Regions from separate parts of the Kitasatospora sp. NPDC096128 genome, predicted to be linked through region 2. Evidence: predicted binding sites of a transcription regulator. Region 2 holds the regulator's gene; the other holds the start of a gene.
What was found. Region 2 encodes HrcA, which represses chaperone genes, less so after heat shock. Its sites were predicted from a motif close to TTNGCACTCNGNNNNNCNGAGTGCNAA; they were not measured.
Positions count from the first base shown of each region.

Region 1: a site for HrcA is predicted at 2,104-2,130, ahead of groES (co-chaperone GroES). Genes of this name have one in related genera too.

Region 1 is NZ_JBEOSP010000003.1:157,493-160,900, forward strand. Features, by position in the region: gene groL (chaperonin GroEL) at 1-1,541, opposite strand, end outside; gene groES (co-chaperone GroES) at 1,658-1,963, opposite strand; gene ABTY61_RS05100 (hypothetical protein) at 2,211-2,546, shown strand; gene ABTY61_RS05105 (THUMP-like domain-containing protein) at 2,616-3,408, shown strand, end outside.
Region 2 is NZ_JBEOSP010000011.1:54,466-57,873, forward strand. Features, by position in the region: gene dnaJ (molecular chaperone DnaJ) at 1-950, opposite strand, end outside; gene hrcA (heat-inducible transcriptional repressor HrcA) at 1,026-2,060, opposite strand; gene htpX (zinc metalloprotease HtpX) at 2,328-3,248, shown strand; gene pspAB (PspA-associated protein PspAB) at 3,278-3,408, shown strand, end outside.

The DNA of each region.
Region 1 (3,408 bases), on a different contig from region 2:
AGCAGGGAGGCGATCGAGGCGGCGTTCTCCAGCGCGGAGCGGGTGACCTTGACCGGGTCGATGACGCCGGCCTTCACCAGGTCGCCGTACTCGCCGGTGGCGGCGTTGTAGCCCTGGCCGGCCTCCAGCTCGGAGACCTTGGAGGTGATGACGTAGCCCTCCAGGCCGGCGTTCTGGGCGATCCAGCGCAGCGGCTCGTGCAGCGCCTTGCGGACCACGGCGACACCGGTGGCCTCGTCACCCGACAGGCCCAGGCCGCCGTCCAGCACCTTGGCGGCGTGCACCAGCGAGGCGCCACCGCCGGCGACGATGCCCTCCTCGACCGCGGCGCGGGTCGCCGAGATGGCGTCCTCCAGACGGTGCTTGCGCTCCTTGAGCTCCACCTCGGTGGCGGCGCCGACCTTGATGACGCAGACGCCGCCGGCCAGCTTGGCCAGGCGCTCCTGCAGCTTCTCGCGGTCCCAGTCGGAGTCGGTCGCGGCGATCTCGCCCTTGATCTGGGCGACGCGGCCGGCCACGGCCTCGGAGTCACCGGCACCGTCGACGACCGTGGTGTCGTCCTTGGTGATGGTCACGCGGCGGGCGGTGCCCAGCACGTCCAGACCGGCCTGGTCGAGCTTGAGGCCGACCTCCTCGGAGATGACCGTGCCGCCGGTCAGGACGGCCAGGTCGCCGAGGATCGCCTTGCGGCGGTCGCCGAAGCCCGGGGCCTTGACGGCGACGGCGTTGAAGGTGCCGCGGATCTTGTTCACGACCAGGGTCGACAGCGCCTCGCCGTCGACGTCCTCGGCGATGATCAGCAGCGGCTTCGAGGCACCGCTCTGCAGGATCTTCTCCAGCAGCGGCAGCAGCTCCTGGATGGAGGAGATCTTGCCCTGGTTGATCAGGATGTACGGGTCCTCGAGGACCGCTTCCTGGCGCTCGGCGTCGGTGACGAAGTACGGCGACAGGTAGCCCTTGTCGAACTGCATGCCCTCGGTGAAGTCCAGCTCCACGCCGAAGGTGTTCGACTCCTCGACGGTGATGACACCGTCCTTGCCGACCTTGTCGATCGCCTCGGCGATCAGCTCGCCGACCTGGGTGTCCTGCGCGGAGAGGGACGCGACGGCGGCGACGTCGTCCTTGCCCTCGATCTCGCGGGCGATGGACAGCAGGTGCTCGGAGACGGCGGCGACGGCCTTGTCGATGCCCTTCTTCAGGGCGGCCGGGCCGGCGCCGGCGGCGACGTTGCGCAGACCCTCGTTGACCAGGGCCTGGGCCAGCACGGTGGCGGTGGTGGTGCCGTCGCCCGCGACGTCGTTGGTCTTGGTGGCGACCTCCTTGACGAGCTGCGCGCCAAGGTTCTCGTACGGGTCGTCCAGCTCGACCTCACGGGCGATGGTGACACCGTCGTTGGTGATGGTCGGGGCGCCGAACTTCTTGTCGATGACGACGTTGCGGCCCTTGGGGCCGATGGTCACCTTGACGGTGTCGGCCAGCTTGTTGACACCGCGCTCCAGCGAGCGGCGGGCGTCCTCGTCGAACTGCAGGATCTTCGCCATGTTCCCTATTCCCTCGGGGCTACGGCCGGCCGACCGGCCGCCGAACTACGTGAACCAACGACCACGCCCCGGGCCCCTGTCACTAGGGACACGGATCCGGGGCGGGGCGGAACGTCTTACTTCTCGATGACCGCGAGAACGTCGCGGGCCGAGAGGACGAGGTACTCCTCGCCCTTGTACTTCACCTCGGTGCCGCCGTACTTCGAGTACAGGACGATGTCGCCGACGGCGAGGTCGAGCGGCAGACGCTGACCGTCCTCGAAGCGGCCCGGGCCGACGGCCAGGACGACGCCCTCCTGGGGCTTCTCCTTGGCGGTGTCCGGGATAACCAGGCCGGAGGCCGTGGTGGTCTCGGCGTCGAGCGGCTGGACCACAATGCGGTCCTCGAGCGGCTTGATGGCAACCTTGCTGCTGGTGGTCACGTCCGAGCTCCCCTTCGGAGATTACGGGGTTTTCTAACGGGTAGGGCGAAGCTGCGAGCCTGCCGTCGCGGGGGTCAGGCACACGTTTTCGCATTAGCACTCCCCCAGTGGGGAGTGCCAAGGACGACCATAGGCCGCCGTTAGCACTCAGTCAACCAGAGTGCCAACGACGCGCACTGCGGACTCAGGTCGCGGATGAGTAGTCGCACTCATGTGCGACACCGGACCGGGCGGCCAGACTCCTGCCATGACCTCGATCCCGATGCGCATCGGCCCGGCCCGGCTCAAGGACGCCGCCCTCGCCCTGCTGGCACTGCCCCTGCTGGGGGGCGTGCTCCCGTTCGTCGTCTTCTACGTCGTCGCCTGCATGGGCAACGGCCCGGGCACCGGGGACGACGGGGACGGCAGCGCCTGGGCCTTCCTGGGCATCGGCATGATGGCCGGCCCGGTGGCCGCCCTGGCGGCGGGCGTCCTGGTCGCCGTCCGCAGCCGGCGCTCCGGCTACCGGTTCCTCCCGGTCGCCGCCGCGCTCTCGCCGTTCCTGCTGCCCGCGGTCCTCTCCTCGGGCGTCCTGTGGCGGTGAACCGACGGCCGGCGCGGGGATCCGGCCGGCCGTCCTCCCGCACACCTCCTGACCGGTCAGAATGACCTCGTGGACACCGAGAACCTCCAGCCCCTGCTGACCCCCGAGGGCCAGGCCCTGCTCGCCGAGCTGCGCGAGTTCGCCCCCGAGGAGGAGCTGGCGCTGGCCACCCGGCTGCGGCGGGAGCACCCGGCGGAGCTGGTGTCGGCGGCCTTCGGGCAGGCGCGGCTGCGGCAGCGGGCGCGGGCGAAGTTCGGGGCGGACGCCGACCTGATGTACTTCACGCCCAACGGGGTCGAGCAGTCCACCCGGCGCAGCGTGGCCGAGTGGCGGGCCCGCCGCTTCGCCGGGTTGGGCGTACGGCGCCTCGCCGACCTGTGCTGCGGCATCGGCGGCGACGTGCTGGCGCTGGCCCGGGCCGGGATCCGGGTGCTGGCGGTCGACAAGGACCCGGCGGCCTGTGCCGCCACCGCGGCCAACGCCGCCGCGCTGGGCCTGTCGGAGCTGGTGGAGGTGCGCTGCGCGGACGTCGCCGAGGTGGACGTCACCGGCTACGACGCGGTGTTCACCGACCCGGCCCGGCGCACCTCGCGCGGCCGGGTGTTCGACCCGGAGGCGTACGCCCCGCCGCTCTCCTGGGCGATCGAGGCCGGGCGGCGGACCCCGATCGGCGCGTTGAAGGTCGCCCCGGGCATTCCGCACGAGGCCGTCCCGGCGGACGCCGAGGCCGAGTGGGTCTCCGACCACGGGGACGTCAAGGAGGCGGTGCTCTGGTTCGGCACCGGGGCGAGCCGCCCGCACCGCGCCACCCTGCTGCCGCACGGCGACAGCCTGGTCGGCGGCGACCTGCCCGACCCGCCGG
Region 2 (3,408 bases):
AGGTGGGTGATGCCCCGGCCGTGCAGCGGGATCGACTGGCCGGACTGGGTGCCGGGCCGGATGTCGACCTCCTCCAGCCCGTCCAGGGTCTGCAGCGGCACCTGGGTGCCGAGCGAGGCGGCCGTCATCGGGATGGTGACGGTGCAGTGCAGGTCGTCCCCGCGCCGCTGGAAGACGGTGTGGGTGGTCTCGGCGATCTCGACGTACAGGTCGCCGGCCGGGCCGCCGCCGGGGCCGACCTCGCCCTCGCCGGCCAGCTGGATCCGGGTGCCGTTGTCCACGCCGGCCGGGATCTTGACGGTCAGGGTGCGGCGGGCCCGCACCCGGCCGTCGCCGGCGCACTCGGGGCACGGGGTCGGCACGACGGTGCCGAAGCCCTGGCACTGCGGGCACGGGCGGGAGGTCATGACCTGGCCCAGGAACGAGCGGGTGACCTGGGACACCTCGCCCTTGCCGCGGCACATGTCGCAGGTCTGCGCGGAGGTGCCGGGGGCCGCGCCCTCGCCGCTGCAGGTGGTGCAGGTGACGGCCGTGTCGACCTGGAGTTCCTTGGTGGTGCCGAAGGCGGCCTCCTCCAGGGTGATCTCCAGCCGGATCATGGCGTCCTGGCCGCGGCGGGTGCGCGAGCGCGGGCCGCGCTGGCCGGCCGCGGCGCCGAAGAAGGCGTCCATGATGTCGGAGAAGCCGAAGCCCGCCGCGCCGGCGCCGAAGCCGCCCGCGCCACCGCCGCCGGGCGACAGCGGGTCCCCGCCGAGGTCGTAGACCTGGCGCTTCTGCGGGTCGGAGAGCACCTCGTAGGCGGCGTTGATCTCCTTGAACCGCTCCTGCGTCTTCGGGTCCGGGTTGACGTCCGGGTGCAGTTCGCGTGCCAGGCGCCGGAACGCCTTCTTGATCTCGTCCTGCCCCGCATCCCGTCGGACGCCGAGTACCGCGTAGTAGTCCGTGGCCACCAAATGCTCCGCTTGTTCCGCCTGTAGTAGTGCGACTGGACACCGCCGCCGGGTTTTCCGGCGGCGGTCTGCTTGCTACGACTCGGCCAGGATCTGGCCCACGTACCGTGCCACCGCTCGCACCGCCCCCATTGTGCCGGGGTAGTCCATCCGGGTCGGGCCGATCACACCGAGTTTGGCCACGCTCTCGTCGCCCGAACCGTAGCCGACCGAGACGACCGAGGTGGAATTCAGCCCTTCGTACGCGTTCTCCCGCCCGATCCGGACCGTCATCGCGGCGTCCGTGGTCTCACCCAGGAGGCGGAGCAGGACGACCTGCTCCTCCAGGGCCTCCAGCACCGGCTGGATGGTGAGCGGGAAGTCGTGCCCGAAGCGGGTCAGGTTGGCCGTGCCGGCCAGCATGATCCGCTCCTCGTTCTGCTCGGCGAGCGCCTCGAACAACGTCGCCAGGACCGTACTGACGGTCGGCCGGTCGGCCTGCTCGAAGGCCCCCGGGAGTTCCTCCAGCAGCCCCGGGACGTCCGGCAGCCGCTGGCCGGCCGCCCGCGCGTTGATCCGCGCGCGCAGGTCCGCCAGGACCGTCTCGCCGACCGTGCCCGGGCAGTCGACCATCCGCTGCTCGACCCGGCCGGTGTTGGTGATCAGCACCAGCATCACCTTGGCCGGGGCCAGCGCCACCAGCTCGATGTGCCGGACGGTGGAGCGGGTCAGCGAGGGGTACTGCACCACGGCGACCTGGCGGGTCAGCTGGGCGAGCAGCCGCACCGTGCGGGTGACCACGTCGTCCAGGTCGACGGCGCCGTCCAGGAAGTGCCGGATCGCCCGGCGCTCCGGGGAGCTCATCGGCTTGATCTCGGCGAGCTTGTCGACGAACAGCCGGTAGCCCTTGTCGGTGGGGATCCGCCCGGCGCTGGTGTGCGGCTGGTGGATGTACCCCTCCTCCTCCAGCGCCGCCATGTCGTTGCGCACCGTCGCCGGGGACACCCCGAGGTTGTGCCGCTCCACCAGGGCCTTGGAGCCGACCGGCTCCTCGGTGCCCACGTAGTCCTGGACGATCGCGCGCAGCACGGCGAGCTTGCGGTCGTCCAGCTGGCGGACCTCTCCGGCCATGGGGCACGCACCTCCGTCTTCGCACGTTGTCCGTCTGTGATGCTGCGAGCCACTCCGGAAAGGGCCCCGACCCTGGCACTCTGCACACGCGAGTGCCAGAACCGTACCTGCCAGTGTACGGCCCGGGTCCTACCGCAGGAACGGCCCGGCCGGGGTGATCCTGCCCGCAGTTCCGGACGGCCGCCACGACACTCCCTGTGCGCGGGTGGTGCCCCGGGGCCGTCCGGGTGGCAGCATCGGAAGCGACGGCGAACGGAGGAGCAAGCAATGTCGAGCTCGGGCCAGCACACCCGTTTCGCGCCCGACCGCGGCCTGACCGGCCGCATGATCGGGACGATGTTCGTGATCGGGCTGCTGTACGTCGGTTTCACGGGCCTGCTGATCGCGCTGCTGCGCGGGGCCTGGCCGCTGATCGTGCTGATCTCCGGCGGGCTGTTCGTGGCCCAGTTCTGGTTCAGCGACAAGATCACCGAGCGGGCCATGGGCGCCCACCAGGTGACCGAGGAGCAGTACCCCCAGCTGCACGGCACCATCGACCGGCTCTGCGCGCTGGCCGACATGCCCAAGCCCCGCGTGGCGGTCGCCGACAACGACATGCCCAACGCCTTCGCCACCGGCCGCAACCCGCAGAACGCCGTGGTGTGCGTCACCACCGGTCTGCTGCGCCGGCTCGAACCGGAGGAACTGGAGGGCGTCCTGGCGCACGAGCTGTCGCACGTCGCCCACCGGGACGTCGCGGTGATGACCATCGCCGGCTTCCTCGGCGTGCTCGCCGGGGCCATGACCCGGATCGCCGTGTACGGCGGGTTCATGGGCGGCAACCGCAACAGCAACGACCAGAACGCGGCCATCGCCGCGCTGATCATCCCGCTGGTGTCGATCGTCGTCTACGCGATCAGCTTCCTGCTCACCCGGCTGCTGTCCCGCTACCGCGAACTGGCCGCCGACCGGGCCGCCGCCCAGCTCACCGGCCGACCCAGCGCCCTCGCCTCGGCCCTCACCAAGGTCACCGGGCAGATCGCGGCCATCCCCACCGAGGACCTGCGCAAGTCCCAGCCCTACAACGCCTTCTACTTCGCCCCCGCGCTGAGCGCCAAGGAGACCGCCTCCCAGCTGCTCTCCACCCACCCGACGCTGGAGAAGCGGCTGGCCCAGCTGGCGAAGATCTCCGAGCAGCTCGGCCGCTGACCCTCCTTCCCGTTCGCGAAAGGACCGCCGTGGGATTCCTGGACGCCCTGTTCGGCCGCACCAAGCCCGTCAAGCCCGACCTCGACCAGCTGTTCGGCGTGCCGTCCGCCGCGCTCACCCTGGAGGCCGCGGCCGGGTTCCTCCCCACCGGGCTCGGCTC